DNA from 2 places in the Alteromonas sp. ABH4_453 genome. Region 1 is predicted to be linked to the other one. Evidence: riboswitches for the same ligand, from Rfam matches in the RefSeq annotation. Region 1 holds a riboswitch; the other holds the start of a gene.

Region 1 (10,849 bases):
TATGCCTGAGTCTGCCATTCGGCGTGGCCGCCTTTGACGTAAACACTCTTTGCCCCTTTTCCTATTAGCCGGTTTATTGCTGACGCTAAGCTGGTATCGTCGTTTACCGGCAAATTAGACAGCCAAGCGAGCTCGTCGATATTTGGGGTAACCAAATCAACCGTGTTCAGCAACTCGTCAACAACGCTTTCGCTTAAGTCGCTTAACATACCGCCAGATGAAGAAGCCTGCACAGGGTCCCATATCACAAACGGGCGAGGCTTTATTAACGACTGAATACGTGCGCAAAGTAAAAGTGCTTGCTCATCGTTTGCGATAGCGCCAATTTTAATAGCGTGTGGTGGCGTATCTTCGTAAAGCACTTGCCACTGCTGGTTTAACGCAGATGCACTCATGCTTTCTGTACTAAGCAGATGCTGGTTTGATTGCACAGTAAATTGTGTGGTGAGCACACAGGCATGGGCACTTAAATCGGCAAGCGTGATGACGTCGCGAGTTATACCAGCGCCACCGCTTGAATCAACGCCGCCTATACACCATACCACCGGCAGCCTTGCGCTAGGTGGCTCTAGTATGGGTGTGGTTAGGTGGCTGTTTGTCATGGCAGCTCTACCTTGCTATCTGCAGTGTGATAAAGCTCAGCGCCCGATTGATTAAACGCATCAGCCATGTCTTTCATGCCTTTTTCTTTCTCGAACTCTTGGGTTTCAGCTTGTTTAGCGACATCACGTACCTCTTGAGAAATTTTCATGCTACAGAATTTTGGTCCGCACATAGAGCAAAAGTGCGCAACTTTGCCAGAGGCCTGCGGCAAGGTTTCATCGTGATAAGCGCGCGCAGTGTGGGGGTCTAATGCAAGGTTAAACTGATCTTCCCATCTAAACTCGAAGCGTGCTTTCGACATAGCATTGTCGCGTATTTGCGCGCCGGGGTGGCCCTTCGCTAAGTCGGCAGCGTGAGCCGCTATTTTGTACGTGATAAGCCCCTGTTTAACGTCTTCTTTGTTAGGTAAACCCAAATGCTCTTTCGGTGTTACGTAGCACAGCATTGCGCAGCCGTACCAACCAATCATGGCGGCACCAATGCCGGATGTGAAGTGGTCGTAGCCCGGTGCGATATCGGTAGTTAAGGGGCCAAGGGTATAGAAAGGCGCTTCATGGCAGTGCTTTAATTGCTCTTCCATGTTCTTTTTAATCATGTGCATGGGTACGTGGCCCGGGCCTTCAATCATTACTTGAACATCGTATTCCCACGCAATTTTGGTTAGTTCACCAAGGGTACGTAATTCAGAGAACTGCGCATCATCGTTAGCGTCAGCCACGCTACCTGGGCGCAAACCGTCACCTAGCGATAGCGCGACATCGTATTTCGCGCAAATTTCGCAAATATCGTGGAAGTGCTCGTACAAAAAACTTTGCTGGTGGTGACTTAAACACCACTTCGCCATGATGGAGCCGCCGCGAGATACAATACCTGTAACTCGCTTTGCGGTAAGGTGAACGTATTCAAGCAGCACGCCGGCGTGAATGGTGAAGTAGTCTACCCCTTGCTCGGCCTGCTCAATCAGCGTGTCTTTAAACATTTCCCAGGTTAAGTCTTCAGCCACACCATTTACTTTTTCTAGTGCTTGGTAAATAGGTACAGTGCCAAGAGGTACCGGGCTATTACGCAGCAGCCACTCGCGGGTTTCGTGAATATTTCTGCCGGTAGATAAGTCCATGATGGTATCGGCGCCCCAGCGCGTTGACCACACCAGCTTTTCTACCTCTTCTTCAATAGATGAGGTGACTGCCGAATTGCCAATGTTGGCGTTAATTTTCACCAAGAAGTTGCGGCCGATAATCATTGGCTCTAATTCGGGGTGATTGATGTTACACGGAATGATGGCGCGGCCTGCGGCTACTTCTTGGCGTACAAATTCAGGCGTGATGGTATCGGGCAAACTCGCGCCGAAGTGCTCACCTTTGTGTTGCTGCGTTAGTTCGGCATCTTTAATGGCTTGGCGGCCCATGTTTTCGCGAATGGCAATGTATTCCATTTCAGGGGTAACAATGCCCTTTCTGGCGTAGTGCAGTTGCGTTACGTTTTTACCCGCTTTCGCTTTTAGTGGTTTGCGGCTGCGAATAAAGCGAAAATCTTCAGTAAAAATGTCGTTTTCACGTTCTTTTGCAAAGCTTGATGATACGCCTTGTAGTTCGAACGTATCGCTGCGCTCTTCAATCCACTTTTGACGAAGTGGGCTTAAGCCTTTGTGAACATCTATGTTCTCTTGTGGGTCGCCGTAGGGACCCGAGGTGTCATACACCGGAATAGGTGGGTTCGGCTCTAAGATAGGGTTTTCTTCGGTGCCACCGACTAGGCTGTCGTGCTGGTGGATAAGGCGCATGGCCACACGGATATCGTTGCGGCTGCCACACTCGTAGTGGCGTGTGGAATTGGGGTAAGCTTCGCCCGCTAGTTCATATATGAATTGCTGAGCTTGTTGGCGTTGTTCGCGTCTGTTCGACATAGCATTTTACCTTGTAAATTTAGGTTCTAAAAATGCTTGTCAGGAGTGAAGGAGAATACAGTGTGTAAGTGTTTGAAGGGGATAAGCCCGTTACTTTAGCGAGATTGTTGGTGAAGGTACTGGTGATTTCAGCACTTTACACCGTTGATATTCACTAGATGATAAACTTGAGCAGTTTACCTTGAGTAACTAGCAACACCGTAATGGGTTTGCCTGTACATCAACAGCAAAACAACTTCGCTTCACAATGTAAAACTACGGCTTAACATTGTGCACATTGTATTTTCTTGTTCCCTTCGCAGGTATTAGCCTGATCAGGTTCTACGGATCCCACTTTCGCGGTCTCAGCTTACTGGGTTACCAGTGAAGCACTCCGACAAGTTGTTTGAGTCAATTCGGGTTGTTGTTGAAACAACCCGAATTGAGAATTCCTTTTTACTATATCTTCAACTTTAGTTGAAATACAAGTACTACCAGAAAGCTAAACGAATATTCATTTAGCTAGCTAGTTGCTGTCCTTCCTTGTAAAGCTGAAGGGCGGTAGCTGTGTCATGCTTGCGTTCACTAATGGCAGATAGCAGCAATAAGTCTTCTTTGCGCGACTGCATTTTTGTGGCTTTAAGCAGCGCTTTTTCCGCCAACACATCATCGCCCGAGTTGAACGCCACTTGGCCTAGCGTGGAATATAGCGACACGTTTTCTTCGTCTTGCTTTATCCAGCTTTCAAGCAAACGTAGTGATGGCGATGCATCAGGAATATTAAGCTGCGTGAACAGTGGAAACAGAGCGCTGTTCGGCCCACGTTTTTGCCATTCAACTAGTAAATTTTGTGCGTCGGCATGCATGCCTTGGTCAAGCAATTGCTGAATATAAGCGGCGCGATAAGCGTCGTCGTGACGTAATTTGCGAGGCAAAGTGTCCCAATACGATTTAAGCTCAACGGCACCTTGCTTACTGGCAATTTCTGCAAACTTACCTTTAGCAATACGCTGGCTCCACGTGGTGTAATCAGCTTTAGGCAAAGCTTTACGCCAGCCTGATAAATTCTCTTGAAGCACTTGCCATTTACCTAGCTTGGCAAGAATTTGTGCTTTTAACTGCACAACTTGCTTGTTTTCGCGCTCTTGCTCGTCAAGTTCGTTAAGTTTTTCTAGTGCTGCATCAAACTTTTCTTCAGCAACATCAATGCGAGCATGCATTACTGTTGCGGCTATTTTGGCATTTGGAAAGTCGGTTGCCTGAACAAGGAAATAGCGGGCTTTGGCTAAATCGCCGTTGGCAAGTGCAATTTGCGCTGAGGCCAAGTAATTAACACCTTCGAAATCACCGTTGGTGGTTTTGCCTAACGCTTTTTGCGCCGAATCAAAATCACCAGCGGCCATAGCGTGTAAACCATCGTAAAAAGCGCGTTTACGCTTGCGCTCACCTAAAGTACCAAACCACTTGTGGGAGCCCGTTATCAGGCTTAACGCCCACACAACAAGTCTCGATAGTACATACCAAGCGATAACGGCACCAGTCACCAATATACAAAAACTGATCACGGTCATTTCAATGGCTGTACTGCCAAGAGAAATAAGCACGTAACCTTTATCGCCAAGTAGCATTGGTCCAACAATGAGTGCAACAACGAATGCGGCTAATACCGCAAGGGCAATAGCTAACCATTTCATAGTGCGCTTGCTCCTTGTCCGAACACTTGCTTAACGCGGTTGTCCAGTAAACGCTCTAGCGGTTTTTGTGACGCTAGCTCTGTTGGAATAGGGCGCGATATATCTGTGGCAATCAGGTTTTGTAATGCGTCGACAAAGCCAGTTACTTGGCTTTTTTCAGTATCGTATTTTTCAATAAGCAGCGTTTGTGCGTACTGAAGCGATTGGCTGTAAAGCCCTGCATCGCCCTGAAGCGCGGCCGTTTGTGCGTGCATAAGCTGCAGGCGAAGCTGCTCTTTCGCTAAGAACTGTGCTTCTAGTGAAAGTACCGGCTCAACAGGACCTTCAATGGATTTAACGGTAAGAAAATCGTTAACCAATGAGCGCCATACTTTTGCTAAGTTGTCCTGCCAATCGTCAGCCGACTCAGACAAGGTGGTGTCTTCTGCGTTAGCATCTTCAGGTTGTTCGAAGGTATCCAATGGCAGTTTATCGATTTGCGCGATCATGCCAGTCAGGGCGAGCGCCACTGAGCTTTGCGACACAGGGTTTAGCTGCTGTAGCGTTTGAATGTCTTCAGCTAGGCTAGCGCGAACGGGTAGTACCGACGGGTCAGCCAATGATTTTAAACGCTTATCTGCATTAACCAATAGCAAAATTGCTGTGCGAACATCGTTTTCCAGCCAAAGCTTTCTGCCCGCCATACGAACTAAATAGTCAGCTTCTGCAATTAGCCAGTCGGCTGGGCGGCGACCTTCCATATTGTTTAGCTGTTGAAGGGTAGACTCGGCCTGTAGGCTAAGCTTTTCATTTTGTGCTTTAAGCTCAGTTACCGTGCCTTGCAGTGCTTCATTCGTTCGCGACACGGCTTCTAAAGACGCTAAAATGTCACTACGCTCGCGCTCAATACTGTTTAATTTCGCGGTATTGCTTTGCTGTGCGTTGGCGGAATCTGCGCTGGCCGATTGCTGCTGCATATAATACCAGTAACCTGCGCCAGCCATACCTAACACGGCCAACAATAAGATGATAACGACGAACCACAACAGACCATTGCCTGACGATTTCTTTTGCTTAGCGCTAGATTCAGTCGATTCGCTCTGCGTGGCAGAAGACTCAATTACTTCTTTTTCAGCTTCCACTTTTACGAGTTCCTCTTTTTGTGGGCTATTTTCATTATTGTTGGCCATTCAATACTCCCAGTTATCCTTTACCCAAGCAATGAGTGCCTGATCGGTGGCTCGCTGACAAACCGCTACTTCCTTAATGCCTTTGCTGTTAAGGGTCAGGGCGATGCGATCACTCACTGTTAACCATTTAAAAGTTAATAGCGCATGACCAAATTGTTCTATCAGTTGCAGTGCCATTGCTTCGCTTGTAGCGATAATGCCGCTAACTTCGCCCATTTTCCACCGTTTTGTGTAAACTGGGCGTGCAAGTTGCTCTCTTTTATAAACGCAAAAGCTATTTACTAAAATACCTTTTTCGTCTAATCCTTTTGCTATGGCTTCTCGCCCACCTTCACCTTTAATAATAACGACATGCTGACAGTTTGCCTCATTAAGCTGATGCATTGCCAGTATACCTTCGGATGTATGGACCTTTGGAGTAACAACATTCGCCGAAGAAAACGTTTCAAGGCCAGCCTGCAGTTTGCGCGCAGTGGCATCACCAACGGCAATAATCAAAGGGAGTGGGGTGGCTGTGTCACGCAGCCCCGAAATAACACTATTCACAGCGTATACGCTGGTAACAATAATTGCGTTTACTGTATTTAAGGCTAAATACTCTGCAGCGGCTTTTTGTTCAGAAGAGATTTTAATAATGTCAGAAGTGGCTACCCCTACCGCATTGATGCCTGCTTGCTCGAAAGCCGAAGCACTCGCTTTCAGTTTTGGCAGTGGACGCGTGAAAAGAAGCATTTTATCTAACTCTCATCCTTTTAAGTTTGTTGCGCATTTCTACGTGCATAGGAATGCGCGCTTCTACTAAATATAACTTAGTTATAAAGTGCTTTAAGGATTTCCCCAGCACCTTGCGCTAAAAGCGCTTCAGCCACTTCAATGCCTATATCCGTCGCTTTTTCGCGCGACGCTGTAGCTGACGCAAACAACAGTTCAGAGCCATCTGGTTTGCCAACCATACCCGTTAAGGTTAGTACGTCGCCGTCTAGGGTAGCAAAGCTACCGATAGGTACTTGGCAGCCTCCTTCCAGTCTTTCGTTCATAGCGCGTTCTGCGGTAACCCGGCTGTTGGTGTCTGCATGATTCAGAGCCTGTAGCAACTTAATTAGCTCTTCGTCGTCGTTACGGCATTCAATACCTACTGCACCTTGGCCTACAGCCGGCAGCGAAATGTCGGCAGGAAGCGGCATACGAATACGAGATTCCATTTCAAGGCGAATAAGACCCGCTGAGGCCAGGATAATGGCGTCATACTCACCGGCGTCGAGCTTGGCTAGGCGGGTGTTTACGTTACCGCGCAGGTCTTTAATGACAAGATCCGGTCGATATTTGCGAATTTGACACTGTCTGCGAAGGCTTGATGTGCCTACTATTGCGCCATGTGGTAACGCATCAAGGCTATCGTGGTCGTTAGATACAAAGGCGTCAAACGGGTTTTCGCGTTCACAAATAGCGTGCAGACCAAAACCTTCAGGAAACTCTACCGGTACGTCTTTCATTGAATGCACTGCAATATCAGCACGGCCTTCTAGCATGGCAATTTCTAATTCTTTAATGAACAGTCCTTTTCCGCCGATTTTAGCTAAGGGTGTGTCTAGAATTTTATCGCCCTGCGTACTCATAGGAACAAGCTCAACGGTCATTGATGGATAGTGCTCTATCAATTTTGCCTTCACATACTCTGCTTGCCAAAGCGCTAAAGCACTTTTTCTAGTAGCAATTCGAACGGTGCGGGTAGTGTTGAGATGACTCATGGCTATTCCAAACTCTGTAAAAAAAGAAACTTAAACGATGTAACACACAACGTCATACGAAGTACCCCGTAGTATACGCATTTTCTGTATTAATGTTTGAAATTAGACGCAGTTTTCTACTTTGCGATTAAGGAGGTATGCGTCTATGCTGTACGTGGACAAAATGTCCACTTAAGCATTCGAGGAGTAAAGTTGTAAGCATGGACAACACGCCGATAGGACAATTATTAAGAAACGCACAGCAAGACGAGGCTGAAGAAAAAAGGCGCAGATTGACGCTGTACTTCATTTCCTACGTCGGGGCTACCATTATGGCGTTCATGGCATGGCTTAATTGGGGTACGGACAACCCATTATTAGTAGGCGCTTTAGCTACCTCTGCTTCGGTGATTTATCTCAATGTTGCACTGTCACATATTTTTCCTAAAAGTGACGCTTTTTACTATGTCGCAGGGATTATCGTTTTATTTACTATTAATGCTCTGGTTTACACTGGAGGGTTGAATAGTACAGGGCTATATTTCATTTTCCCTCTGATATTTATTCAAATAATAGTCGTGCGATTCAAGCCAGCCATGGTCTATGTTGCGGTCACCATGGTGCTTGCCATTTATATGCTCTATAACCAAGACGTTATTGTTGCTAAATACTCTGATGAGCATGTTTCACGGTTCTTGATCGCTACATTTTGTTTTATTTGTGTTGCCTTTATTGGCGAAAATTTCTGGCACAAAAGCCGTAAAGAAATGCTACGTGAAAACTTAGAGCGGATGAGACAGGCAAACACTGACCCTCTCACCAAGTTGCCAAATAGACGATTTTTAGAAACCGTCTTTTTTGAACGGGCCATGAAAGATCCAGGTGCTTACTTCCCGTTAACCGCAGTGGTTGTAGATATAGACCACTTTAAGAAGATTAACGATACCTATGGGCATGATATCGGTGATGAGGTTCTAATCCACTTCACTAACATTATTAAAGGCGCTGTTAGAGCATCTGATATTGTTGCGCGCACCGGCGGAGAAGAGTTTTTAGTTCTCTTTCCTCTAGCGCCCTTGAGCCAAGGCGTAAAACTTGCGGAAAAAATGAGAAAAGTGGTTGAAGAAAGTCCATTTATAGAAGGGGATATCAATCACAAGATTACCGCCAGTTTTGGCGTGGCTACCGCACTTACCGATGACAAACTGCACGCTAGCTTAAAACAAGCCGACGACAAACTGTACAAAGCCAAAAATGGAGGCAGAAACCGCGTTGCTGAATAGCGCTACGTCTAACACCTTCTTCTTTTCGCCTTAATGCCAAGGCATGAGTGAGAAGGGTAAATGCAATCATAGTAGTCAGAAACTGCTTGATGCAGTCTGATAGCAAGCTTTGAAGCTAGCTACCACACTGATTAATGCATCGTAAAACTTAGTTTAAAACTTTCTGAAGCCAAGCGCTGATATCGTTTAGTTCTTGCATGCAGACATTATGCTGCATTGTATATGTCTGCCAAGTAGCGTTAAAACCGCTCTCATTTATCGTTTTAAATGCCGCGTTGCCCATAAATACGGGTACTACTTCATCTTGGTCACCGTGGGCCATCATAATAGGCGTTTCACGGTTGGTGTCTTTTGCTTCGCTTCCAAGTAGCGATGGCTCGCACATATAGGTTGATAGTGCAATGACGCCAGCAAACTTGCGGGTATATCGGGGGGCTAGGTGAAGTGCAATCACCCCGCCTTGAGAGAACCCTGCAAGTACTATGCGTTCACTAGGAATACCACTTTCAATTTGCGCTTCAATAAGTGCTTCTACCTGCGCAGCTGACTCTTTTACACCTTCTAGATCGGCACGACTTTCAAAATCTAATGATTTGATGTCGTACCAGGCGCGCATACGCATTCCACCGTTAATGGTAACGGGGCGCTCAGGTGCATGGGGAAAGAGAAATTTAACCGCCATTGATTCGGGAAGTTTGAGTTCAGGCACGATAGGCGCAAAACCATGGCCAGAATCGCCTAAACCGTGTAGCCAGATAACGCAGGCATCAGGCGTAGTGGAAGGGTTTATCTCTACGCACGGCAGAAGTTGCTGAGTCATTCTTTATTTCCTAGTTTTGTTGTTGCTTTATCACCAATGGTTATCCTTTCTCACAGGCAATCTCTGTCTTTTCCAAAAAAATGGGGTCAGAGTACTTTTTCTACCACCATCATCTTAAGAAAATTATTATTGTTATTTATTTTGCTAACACCGGTCTGCGACTAAAGAGTATGCACCATCAATGGATAAACCAGATAATCGCAGTTACGGCGCAATGGCTTCATATGCTATCATTGCCACTTGAAATCACCACATTTTGATAGAATTTTAATATCCTATGGCTTCACTACTCGGTAATTTATTCATTCTTGCTGCTCCTTCAGGAGCAGGAAAATCAAGCCTTATCAAGGCACTAATGGAAAAGTATGAAGGCAATGCAGCCACGCCTATGCAGGTGTCTGTGTCTCATACCACACGTCAACCGCGTCCGGGTGAAGTAGACGGTGTCCATTACCATTTTGTAAGCCGAGAGCAGTTTGAAGCACTTATCGAACAAGGCGTATTTTTTGAGTACGCAGAAGTGTTTGGCAATTATTATGGCACATCCCGAGTGACTATCGAGCAGACGCTACATCGCGGTATTGATGTATTTTTAGATATTGACTGGCAGGGCGCTCGCCAAGTCAAAAAGCTTATGCCAGACACATGTGGTATTTTCATTCTTCCTCCGTCACTCAATGTATTAGAGCAGCGCTTAAACAACCGCGGCCAAGACAGTGAAGAAGTGATTGCAGGGCGCATGGCACAAGCAGTAGCAGAGATGTCTCACTTTAGTGAGTTCGATAGCGTGATCATTAACGATGATTTTGCGACGGCATTGAGTGACTTAGAAGCCATTGTGACAGCACAGCGTTTACGAACAGTAAAACAGCAGATGCGTCATCAAGTGCTATTGGACGAACTGCTCGGTAGCGCGTAAGCTTAACCCTATTATGGGTGTTTTGTTTTAACATCAGGCGATCGCTGCCCTATCTGCGCGATCTGACTGCTTCAAATTCAAACAAAATGCTAGGATCGCGCTACGTATCTGTGTATACTACGCGGCCGTTTTTTGAATAACTTGCTCAACCTAATTTTCGGAGAAATACATGGCTCGCGTAACTGTAGAAGATGCCGTAGATAAAATTGGTAACCGCTTTGACCTAGTGCTTGTTGCTGCACGCCGTGCACGTCAAATTGCCACTGAAGGCAAAGATCCTATGGTTGACGTTCAAAACGACAAGCCAACTGTTACAGCACTTCGTGAAATTGAAGAAGGTTTTGTAACTGCTGCAACGCTTGAACAAGCAGAACTTCAAGCTCAAGAACAGCAAGAACATGCTGAATTTGCATCAGTAGCAAACATCCTATCTGATCAGTAAGACCTCTTTTTAACGGTTTTATCGGTATTTTGGCGCCAGTGCTTTGAAAAAAGCACTGGCGCTTTGCTTTTGGTGTATTGGCTTATTGCGCATTTAAACGTATTCTTAGGGTTGTAACGTTAGATAAGGGTCACGCTCCACTGTGTATTTGTTTGAAGGTTTAAAGCAGAAAGTTTTAGAGTATTTGCCAGCTGAACGCGTACAGCAGGTTCAGGAATCTTTTGTGCTAGCCCAAGAAGCGCACGATGGACAAATGCGCTCAAGTGGCGACCCGTATATTACTCACCCTGTAGCTGTTGCCGGCATA
Region 2 (10,849 bases), on a different contig from region 1:
CAGTTCATCAAGCTAGACCGTCCAATTCGTTTGGAAGAGCGTCTACAGCGCGTTGAGCGTCTTCGTGACCTGATGGCTAACTCTAACGTTACTGTTTCTGAGCAGTTCCGTCAGGTACTAGAAGCTTACCTAGTAGAAGTTGAGTACGGTACTAAGATCAATTCTTACCAAGGTACTATCGATGATGCGGGTACTGAAGTAACTGTTGACTTCTTTAACCTAGGTCGTACAGCTTTACTAGCTCTTTCTCTTGACCAAACGCACGCATGGGTTTGGAACAATGAAAGCCGCACTTGGGAGAAGCTAGGTGATGAGTACCTTTCTTCAACTATTGACGCAGTAAAAATGGCTAACGGCACCATTCCTGCGGCTCTTGTTAAACTACCAATTAGCGCAGCGGAGTAATTGTTAATGAAACCAGTATTCAAATCTCTTTTAGCCGCTGCGACAGTTGCAGTTGCGGCAACCGGAGCGCAAGCTCAGGAAGCAAAGAGCCTGAAAGATCTTTTAGACCAGGTTCAACAGAACCGTGTTTCTGAAGCTCGTCTAGACAAAAAGCGTGAAGCTGAGTTCCAATCAGCACGTGCTGACAAGCAAGCGCTTCTACGCAAAGCTCAAGCGAACCTTAAAGCTGAGCAAGACCGTGGCGATCGTCTACAGAAGCAATTCTCAGATAACGAAGTAACACTTAACGAAAAAGCCGCTGAGCTTGACCAAGCTACTGGTACGCTTGGTGAGATGTTCGGTGTGGTACGTCAAGCATCTTCTGAAGCTTACGGTCGTATCTCTACATCAATCGTTAGTGCACAGTTCCCTGGCCGTAGCCAGTTTCTAGCGGAAATGTCAGAAGACTCTAAAGGTCTTCCTAACATTAAAGAACTAGAAGACCTATGGTTTGCACTTCAAAAAGAAATGACTGAAGGTGGTGAAGTTGTTAAGTTTACTACTGAAGTAGTTAACCTAGACGGCGGTTCTTCACAGCAAGAAGTTGTTCGTATTGGTACTTTCAACCTTGTTGGTGAAGAAGGTTACCTAGCATACGATGCTGAGTCTGAAGTTGTTCAGCCTCTAGGTCGTCAACCAGACGGTCACTTCGTAGCGTCTGCTGAAGATCTAATCGACGCGACTTCAGGTTTCACACCTTTCTACGCTGACCCTTCTCAAGGCGGTATCCTTGGTCTATTGAAGCAAAAAGCGACAATGTCTGAGCGTTATCACGCGGGTGGTCCAGTAGGTTACACAATTACGCTAATGCTAGCTGTTGGTCTACTAATTGGTCTTTATAAGATGATCACGCTTACCATTACTGGTGGTAAAATGCGTTCACAGCTTAAAAATGTGAACAGCCCATCTGAAGGTAACCCTCTAGGTCGTATTCTTAAAGTTTACCAAGAGAACAAAACGGCTGATGCAGAAAACCTTGAACTTAAACTTGATGAAGCGATTCTTCGCGAGCTTCCTAAAATTGAAAGCGGCATCAACGTAATCAAGATTTTCGCAGCGATTGCTCCTCTACTAGGTCTACTAGGTACAGTACTAGGTATGATCGAGACGTTCCAAACTATCACACTATTCGGTACTGGTGACCCACGTATGATGGCAGGAAGTATCTCAATGGCTCTTGTAACTACTGCTCAAGGTATTATCGCGGCTCTGCCTCTAATCCTTACTCACAGCATCGTAGCTTCTCGTAGCAAGTCAATCATCCACATTCTTGATGAGCAAACTGCGGGTATCGTAGCTGCTCACTCAGAGTCGGAGAAAGCGTAATATGAATTACCTGATTGGATTATTCGAATCGGTCAGGGACTTTATCGCTACCGGCGGTGACGTACTTTACTTCGTTGCTGCCGCGCTCTTTCTCATGTGGGTTTTAATGATTGAGCGTTACTGGTATTTAACCTCGGTCTTCCCAAAGGTGAAGAAAAACATCATCGCGAATTGGGATGCCCGAGCAGATACCACATCATGGTATGCGCATAGAATCCGTGACGCGTGGATTTCTCAAGCGTCAGACGATCTAAACGCTAGAATGCTGATTATCAGAACCATTATTGCAATGTGTCCACTAATCGGTCTACTTGGAACAGTAACCGGTATGATCAGTGTTTTCGAGACAATGGCAACACAGGGCACCAGCAACGCACGTCTAATGGCGGCTGGTATCTCTATGGCGACTATCCCGACAATGGCGGGAATGGTAGCCGCGCTATCTGGACTGTTCATCAGTTCACGTCTTGAAGCGAAAGTGAAGCTGGCAAGAGAAGGGCTAGTTGATAGCCTGCCACATCATTAGAGAGAGAGATTATGGCTCGAAAAGTCAGAACCGAGGAAGAAGATGCACAGATCGACATGACGCCCATGTTGGACATCGTGTTTATCATGCTGATCTTCTTTATCGTTACCACTGTTTTCGTTAAAGAAGCAGGGATCGAAGTCAACAAGCCAGATGCGAGCCAGGCGATTCTTCACAAAAATGCAAACATTTTCATCGCCGTAACGGAAGACGGAAATGTATGGCTAGATAAGCGTGAAGTAGCGCCGGACAGCGTAAGAGCGAATATTGAGAGACTGCTAACCGAGCAGCCAACTGACTACGTAATCATCCAAGCTGATGTAAAAGCAAAGCATGGTTTAGTAGTTGAAATTATGGATCAGGTTAAAGCCGCTGGCGTTAACCGAGTCTCGGTAGCGGCAAGGGGATAAGATGTTACGTATACTTGTATCTATTGTATTAGGTGCTGCGGTTGCATTTGCCCTTTTCGTTCTAATGGCCAAGTTGATTGAAAATTCATCTAGACCAGCAGACGAAGTACCGCCTGCACCGGTTATCGATATTGTAATGCAGGAACCAGACGACCAGACGCAAACGCGTACTCGTGTTCCACCACCACCGCCGCCACCGCCTCCACAGCCTCCTAAAATGGAGCAAGTAGAGCCGGAAACAGCGGAACCTGATGCAGATGGCTTTAGCTTAGCTATTCCAGCTATCGACACAGGTGGTGTTGGTGTAAACATCGGTGGTGTTGGTGCAATGCAACGTGACGGTGAAGCTACACCTATCGTTCGTATCGACCCGAAATATCCACCTGATGCAGCCCGCGATGGCCGTGAAGGTTGGGTAAGACTGTCTTTCACTATCAACGAAGTTGGTGGTGTTGAAGATATCGAAGTTATTGAAGCTGAACCTAAGCGCGTATTCGACCGTGAAGCACGTCGTGCTCTACGTAAGTGGAAATACAAGCCTAAGATCGTTGATGGCAAGCCGGTTAAACAACCTGGCATGTTCGTACAGCTAGACTTTAAACTGGAGCAATGATCATGATGAAACGTACATTCAAAATGTCAGCCGTTGCTTTAGTGCTAGGCGCAGGTGCGGTGCTTTCAGCACCCGCTGCTCTAGCGCAGTCAGCACCTGTTGTTTGCCCTGGCTATGAGAAGGGTAAAACAACGCTAGTAGGTGAGCGTACCGGTAAGAAAGTTCAAAAAGCTTATGAGTTTTATGGTGCAGACCAAGTCAATGAAGCACTGAATGTTCTTTATGAAATCGACCCTTCAGACGATTTTGATAAAGCTTATGTTAAGCGTTTTATTGGTAACTTACTTGCTGCGCAAGAAGGTCAAGGTGTTAAAGCGTTAGGGTATTTGGTTGAATCAGTTGAACCAAAAGTACTTAACGACCTTGAACATTCTCAAACACTTAAATTGTTAGGTGATTTGAGCATGCAGGAAGAGAAGTACACTGATGCCATCAAATGGTACAACGAGTGGATGGACTTCACGTGTAAGGAAGACGCTGACGTTTATACGCGTTTGGCACAGGCTTATTTCGAATCTAAGCAACTAGCTAAGATGGTAGAGCCAGCAGATAAAGCAATTGCTTTGTATGAAGAGCCAAATAAAAACCCGTATGTACTTAAGCTAACGTCTTACTACGAGCGTAAGATGTACCCTGAGACTGTTGCTGTGGCGGAAGATCTTGTTAGAACTTTCCCTCAGGAAAAGACTTGGTGGTCGCGTCTAGGCTTTTTCTACATCTTAGTTGAAGACTATAAGAAAGGTCTTTCAACGCTAGAGCTTGCTTACATGCAAGGTTATCTAGAAAAAGAGTCAGAAATCAAAACGCTTGCTCAGCTTTATCAAAGCAACGGTATGCCTTACAAGGCGGCTAAGTTGCTTGAAAAGCACTCAAAAGAAGGTTTGCTTAAAAACGATGCGGATATGTTAGCTAACATTGCTAATGCATATCATCAGGCCAAGAACTTCAAAACAGCGGCAAACTTGTATGCACAAGCTGCAGCTAAGAGTTCAGACCCTGAGCATTATCGTAAGCAAGGTACACTTTTACTTGTAGCTGAAGACTATAAGGGTGCTATCAAAGCTCTTGAAAATGCTCTAGAGCGTGGTGCCGAAGACCCGGCGAAGATTCACTTCACATTAATGGAAGCGAATTTCTATGCGGGTAACTTCAAGTCTGCGTACAAGCATGTACAGGAAGCTAAGAAAGATCGCTCACTACGCCGTAACGCGGCTGCGTGGGAACCTTACATCAAGGAAAAAGCTAAAAACCGTGGTATTAACATTTAATATTCGGTTTTAGCTCAAAAGCCTCCTTCGGGAGGCTTTTTTTGTCTTTAGCTAAGGTTTGTTTACTCCAAAGGTGAAGCAATAAAAATATAAATTCGTTTTTCAACGAACAATAGAAGTATTCAAATCTTTTTGAATAGCGTTATTTAAATTAATTTATTGAATCGAAAGCGGGTTGGACAGTCGTTCTAATTAAGGATGTGACCTCTTTCAATCCATTTACTTTTATATCGTGATCTTTTAATAACGCCTTAATACACCCTATTTCTCTATCAGAACTTGTAAAAAGCGCTTTCAAGTAATCCTGTGAGTCTATAATGTTTACTAACTGGTTGAGTACAGTAAGCGATTCTTCCTGCTCTAAAGCCAAGTCACTGTATTTCTGTCCTCCGCTTTTTTGACGCGACTTATGGTCATTCTTGTTGCTCATCGGTTCTATTTCGCAAGCTAACTTTTTTAAGATGGGCCACACATCGTCTAGTGGGCGTGTTCCTAGAGTAAAGTGAATAAGCTTGTTTACATAGGTTGAAAGAACAGAGTGGGGAAGTTCATCTAGCTTTGCGGCACTGTTGAGGCTAGTTTTCAACGCGATAAGCCTCGTAACCATAGCTTTTGCACTAGAGGTTTTCGGTAAGATAGCTAAAGCACTGGTTTCTCCACTGGCTTTGTTTGGTTTTCTCCCATAATCAACAATTTGAAAACCCTGGTTAGACCAAAACTTGTCGAGTTTAGCTGTTGTCCCGTACGACGTGCACAAAGCATCAATGGCTTTATCATGAGTTATTTCAATCAATTTTTGAACAAGGTAGCTACCAATCCCTCTGGCTTGGAGCCTCGGCTGTACTGCTATACGGTTAATTCTCCAGTAATTAAACGTTGCGGCTTTAGGGTCTGCCGACAGTAATGTTAACCGCTGTGCACCTAGGTGACCCTGTGGACGGCGACGCCCCGATGCAATCTCACAAGATAAAGCGCCCAAGCTGTTGCCTCCCTCAATATTGATTATTGCCGCAGCAAGCACCAACCTTTCTGTTTTAAGTGTGGCAACAAGCACGTCTGGGCTGTCTAATAAACGCATGAAGTCGTCAGGCGTTGTTTGGTAATGTGCAAGCGCAAGAAGTGACATCACTTGTTGAAGCATGTGTTCAGCCATATTTTCAAATGAACAAATATTGAAACTACAGACCTTCATCAACAACTCACTGTCTTCTTGTTCTAAAAGTGCGATGTTATTTTTAGCTCGGTTTTCAGAGGCGAAGAGGCACGGGGTATCTTTCTTGGAATATTCTTCAAACAAACAGGTGTGATTTAAGAACCTCTCAACAGGATCGTTATCAAACCAACGCAGCGGCGTTGACAAACTTAGGTGCTCAACAGTGTTAGGTAAGTTAGGAATGAGTTTGTGAATGAAACCATTTCCTGAGCCTTCGTAACCTTGAAGCGTAGTACTTAATACCCACTGTGGGTTATGGGCCAACATACGTGCTAAAACAGGCAATGGTAAGGACGCTGCCTCATCAACCACAACAAGATCGAAAGGGGCATTCTTACTGCAACCATTGTTATTGCAATAAGAAGAGGAAGAAGGACTGCTGCTATAAAGAAGCTCACTGTCTGGGGGGACCCATTTAACCGAACCTAGAGGTGTTATTTTGTGATTAATTGGCGTTGGTTCTTTGTCATCAGAGAAGCCATAAGATGACAAAAGCGGGGGGGATATCGAAGCCTTGTGATTATTGACACGCGACATTAGGTTAGCAACGTTACTCACTTGCTCGCTAGTAAGCAACACGTTTTTTCCTTCGCTGATCAAGCGATCGATGAATATACCTAATAGAGAGGATTTGCCCCGTCCCCTTGGAGCAGTGACGAGAGCATTTAATTGGTTTACTGAGAATGCTTGATACAAACTTTCATAGGCATCTTGTTGTTCTTGCGTTTTAAACCGCGCACTTTTAAAAGCGTGTTGCTTAGGTGTTTGCCCTACGCGATACCTTTCTACATCAGGCAGAATTGTTTCAGTTTCTGTATGAAAGGCTACATACTCGTTATTCCGAAGGCGTTCAATAAAGCGGGCGAGGTAACGGCTGCGAGCAAGCGTAAAACCTTCTGAAATAAACGGCACAGAAACATTTTCGACCCACTCTCTGAAATCTGGGCACACAAGTACTAAACAGCCTTGGCGTTTAACAGTACCTGCTACAGCCATCATATCTCCTGGCTTGAAAGTATCGCGGCAGTCCAAGATAGCCGTGTCGTATTCGCAACCTAGTACCTGTTTGCGCTTTTTTCCTTTCAGCGTGTTGCCAGTAAAACTTGCAATGCTCATAGATGAAATGTCATCCGCGAGCGAGTGTATGCAGCAAAGTGCGGCATTACAGAAAGCATTTCCGCCAGAGACAATAAGTATTTTTCGGTGAAGCGGCGGAGTGACGTTTGAGCCATCTTCACAATAAGGGGCTAATAGCCATTCGCGTAATTGAGTTAGCGCCATGAATCAGTTTTTTCGGTATAATCTAATGCTATAGTAGCGATTTATTATGAGGAATTCGAATGCGCTTTCTTTCTAGGCGTCTAGTTATGCCAAACGACCTTAATTACGCCAATTCTTTGTTCGGTGGCCGCGCGTTAGAATGGATAGACGAAGAAGCTGCAATTTGGGCTATTTGTCAGTTAGAAACTAATTGCTTGGTAACTAAGCATATTGGTGAAATTAGTTTTGAATCACCGGCTATGCAGGGAGATATCGTAGAATTTGGCCTAAAAACTAAGGCTGTGGGTCGCACGTCTATTACCGTAAGCTGCTTAGTTCGTAACAAAGCCACCAAGAAAACTATTTGTTTTGCAGACGATATCGTTTTTGTAAAGGTTGACCCAGATACCCGTCAACCAACGGCACACGGCAAAACCTTGGAAGGGTTAAAGGCTCAAACTGACGATGAAGTACGTCGCCTAAATATGAATATTGACGCTGAATAGCCCTCAGCTTTCAACGCCTTATATCATATAAAATTTATGACCTTAGCTTAATGTGTTATCTGCTTGACGGCGTGTATCGAACTGGTAGACTCCGTCGCAGTTGTTGAGTTTGCTAGTTTTAGCTACGCAACACTATACCAAGGGGTGTCCGTTTTCGGTCTGAGATCCACATTCGTGGGAACCCTTAAACCTGATCCGGATAATACCGGCGTAGGGATGGTTCACAATATAGCCTTATCACCTGCCGTTAGACCCGGATCTTTTTTCTTAAATAAGAATAAGAGATCCCATGTATAAAACACTTTTCACTCTTTCACTACTTGCGTGTTCTGTTGCATCTTATGCACAAGAAAGCAAAGAAAACAGCATTTCAAATAGCACGCCAACTGATATTGAACGCGTCGTTGTAACAGGTGATTTTCGTCAAACCACACTCGACCAGCTAAGTGCTAGTGCGACTATTTTAGACCAAGCACGTCTTAGCAGTAGGCAGCCTAGCCATATAGACAGCGTGTTAAACAGTATTCCAAATGTGAACTTCGCTGCAGGCGCATCTCGTGGCCGCTTCATACAAATACGTGGTATTGGTGAGCGTAGCCAGTTTGCCGAGCCTATTAATCCTTCTGTGAGCTTTATTGTCGATGAATTCGATTTTTCTGGTCTTGCCGCAGCAGGTCTTATTTTTGATACCAAACAACTAGAAGTTTATCGCGGGCCTCAAGCTACGCTCTATGGTACGGGTGCCCTGGCTGGAGCGGTAAAGCTTACCAGTAACAATGTAGGAAGCGACGCGCCAGATTACGTTGAGGCCCGCATTGGCAATAAAGATAGTTACCGTATTGAAGGTGCCACTGGCGACGATATTAATTCTGATTGGGGATATCGCGTTGCACTGGTGCATGACCGTAGCGATGGTTTTGTAGAAAATACGTTTTTAGGTAGAAGCGACACTAATAATATCGATGAAACTGCATTGCGCTTCGCTGTAGAGGGCAGTGTAGACGAAAGAACCACGCTTGCACTTACTTATCGCTGGTATGACATTGATAACGGTTACGATGCATTCTCGTTAGACAATGACAACAAAACCCTGTCTGACGAGCCAGGCTTTGACGAGCATCAAACCCACGCTGTAAGCGCGCGCTCTACAACCAATACAGCAGCGGGCGACTTTATTCTAATTGCCACCCATGCTTCTCACAATATTGCTTATGGCTACGATGAAGATTGGACTTTTACTGGCTTTCACCCATGGGGTTACACATCGTTTGATGCGTACTACCGCGATGTTGAAACTCAAACCGGTGAGTTGCGTTTTGTGTCGTCTGACAGTGCTGCACTTTTTGATGGTATGACCGACTGGACAATAGGCGTATTTTATAAAAACACGGAAGAAAAGCTCCTACGTCAATACACGTATCTTGATAGTGACTTTGCCAGTGAGTATACCCCAACAACTACCGCTATCTATGCTCAGACTGAAAGCCGTTTGAATGACAATTTAAAGTTAGTAGCCGGTTTAAGAGTCGAAAACTATGACTTTGATTATGCCGATAATAATCAGCTTACACGGGCCTTTGATACCACTATGGTCGGCGGGAAATTAGCGCTTCAGTATACACAAGGCGAGCACTTCTATTACGGCAGCATCTCGCGTGGCTATAAAGGTGCAGGCTTTAACCCAGATAGCCGCGTGAATGACAATCAGCGATTCTTCGATGAGGAATACAACTGGAACTACGAAGTAGGCGTAAAGGGCCCCTTATTTACACCAGACCTAATTGCCCGCGCTGCAATTTTCTACATGGATAGAAAAGATACCCAGGTAAGTGATTTTGACGTTATCACCCGTGATGACGGCACGGCAGGGTTCGTAGATATTATCGATAATGCTGATTTAGGAACAAACAAAGGGGCCGAGCTGGAGCTTAGTTGGTTTGCTACTGATAATTGGCAGCTAGATACAAGCGTTGGTTACCTAAGCGCTACTTTTGAAGGGTATACACTAGCAGACGGCACTGAAGTGTCTGAGCAAAGACAGGCTCAATCACCTAAGTGGACCGCAAACCTGTATAGTGAGTACGCACTTACAGATAGCATGCTTTGGCGTGTAGATGTAGATTACAAAAGCGAATACCGTTTCTCTGATGGCCATGATGTAACCGCGCCAAGTACAACACTGGTTAATTCGGAGGTTGTGGTGTTACACGGTGATTGGCAGACCTCACTGTGGGTTCAAAATGCATTTGACCGCGAGTATTACACGCGAGGGTTTGGTGGTTTCAGCAATGACCCTCGCGATGAATACGCCTTTGAAGAGCCATATTACCAAATAGGTAACGGTCGTCAGTTTGGCGTTACGGTAAAGTACGCGTTTTAAAATAAAAGGAAACAGACATGCAAGTTATGGTTGAACTGTCGTTGTACCCATTGGTTAACGAATATATTCCACCTATTCAAGATTTCATTGATAGGTTAAATAGCTACAGTGATATCATGGTTTCGACAAGTTCAACCAGCACGCAGGTTACAGGTGACTATGGTGTGGTTATGAAAGTACTTGGTGAAGAAATGCAAAGAACCCATGAAGAAGTAGGGCAGGCTATTTTCGTTGCTAAGTTTTTAAATTTTGATGCCATGCAATCTAGAAAATAATCATAATGGCTAACTTCTTTTCTGAGTTCACTTCTCAAATTACCGCTACTTCACTGTTAGAGTGGGTAGCGGTTGTCCTCGCTATTGCTTATGTGCTGTTAGCCGCAAAACAGAACAGCTGGTGTTGGCTGTGCGCCTTTGTGAGTACCGCAATTTATACCTGGCTATTTTGGCAGGTGACGTTGCCATTTCAGTCTGCGCTTAATTTCTTTTACATGATAATGGCGGGATACGGTTATTATCAGTGGTCGAAAGGGTCGGAAGACGGCGATGTTAAGCCAGTGCTTCATTGGCCGCTGTGGGCTCATTTGCTCATTGTTCCGAGTATGTTATTGCTCGCTTGGGTTCTTTCTGAGGTGGCAGGCTCACAGTTCAATAGTGAGTACCTACTATTAGATGCGAGCATTAATTTATTGAGTGTAGTCACAACATTTATGGTGGCGCATAAAATTCTGCAAAACTGGGTTTACTGGTTTTTCATCAATTTAGCGTCCGCCTATTTATACCTGCAAGTGGGTTATGCATTATCTGCTTGCCTGTTCTTAGGCTACGTTGGTTTTGCGGTATTTGGGTATTACCAGTGGCTAGTACAATATAAAAAACAAGGTGAACAGGTTGGATATCATCG

What was found. A riboswitch is a leader RNA that binds a small molecule or an ion and turns the genes downstream of it on or off. The one in region 1 is predicted to bind thiamine pyrophosphate.
Region 2: another riboswitch for thiamine pyrophosphate. It lies ahead of ACXAGV_RS13355 (TonB-dependent receptor); the one in region 1 lies ahead of thiC (phosphomethylpyrimidine synthase ThiC).

What each region holds. Positions count from the first base shown of each region.
Region 1 is NZ_JBSWXP010000007.1:114,697-125,545, forward strand. Features, by position in the region: gene thiE (thiamine phosphate synthase) at 1-602, opposite strand, end outside; gene thiC (phosphomethylpyrimidine synthase ThiC) at 599-2,509, opposite strand; TPP riboswitch at 2,784-2,895, opposite strand; gene ACXAGV_RS14950 (heme biosynthesis HemY N-terminal domain-containing protein) at 3,007-4,182, opposite strand; gene ACXAGV_RS14955 (uroporphyrinogen-III C-methyltransferase) at 4,179-5,351, opposite strand; gene ACXAGV_RS14960 (uroporphyrinogen-III synthase) at 5,352-6,083, opposite strand; gene hemC (hydroxymethylbilane synthase) at 6,161-7,099, opposite strand; gene ACXAGV_RS14970 (GGDEF domain-containing protein) at 7,300-8,361, shown strand; gene ACXAGV_RS14975 (alpha/beta hydrolase) at 8,510-9,181, opposite strand; gene gmk (guanylate kinase) at 9,459-10,100, shown strand; gene rpoZ (DNA-directed RNA polymerase subunit omega) at 10,270-10,542, shown strand; gene spoT (bifunctional GTP diphosphokinase/guanosine-3',5'-bis pyrophosphate 3'-pyrophosphohydrolase) at 10,685-10,849, shown strand, end outside.
Region 2 is NZ_JBSWXP010000006.1:155,209-166,057, forward strand. Features, by position in the region: gene ACXAGV_RS13315 (DUF3450 domain-containing protein) at 1-405, shown strand, start outside; gene ACXAGV_RS13320 (MotA/TolQ/ExbB proton channel family protein) at 412-1,770, shown strand; gene ACXAGV_RS13325 (MotA/TolQ/ExbB proton channel family protein) at 1,772-2,296, shown strand; gene ACXAGV_RS13330 (ExbD/TolR family protein) at 2,308-2,706, shown strand; gene ACXAGV_RS13335 (energy transducer TonB) at 2,708-3,319, shown strand; gene ACXAGV_RS13340 (tetratricopeptide repeat protein) at 3,322-4,587, shown strand; gene ACXAGV_RS13345 (tRNA(Met) cytidine acetyltransferase TmcA domain-containing protein) at 4,739-7,081, opposite strand; gene ACXAGV_RS13350 (acyl-CoA thioesterase) at 7,141-7,566, shown strand; TPP riboswitch at 7,697-7,800, shown strand; gene ACXAGV_RS13355 (TonB-dependent receptor) at 7,856-9,946, shown strand; gene ACXAGV_RS13360 (hypothetical protein) at 9,964-10,221, shown strand; gene pnuC (nicotinamide riboside transporter PnuC) at 10,227-10,849, shown strand, end outside; gene ACXAGV_RS13370 (phosphotransferase) at 10,828-10,849, shown strand, end outside.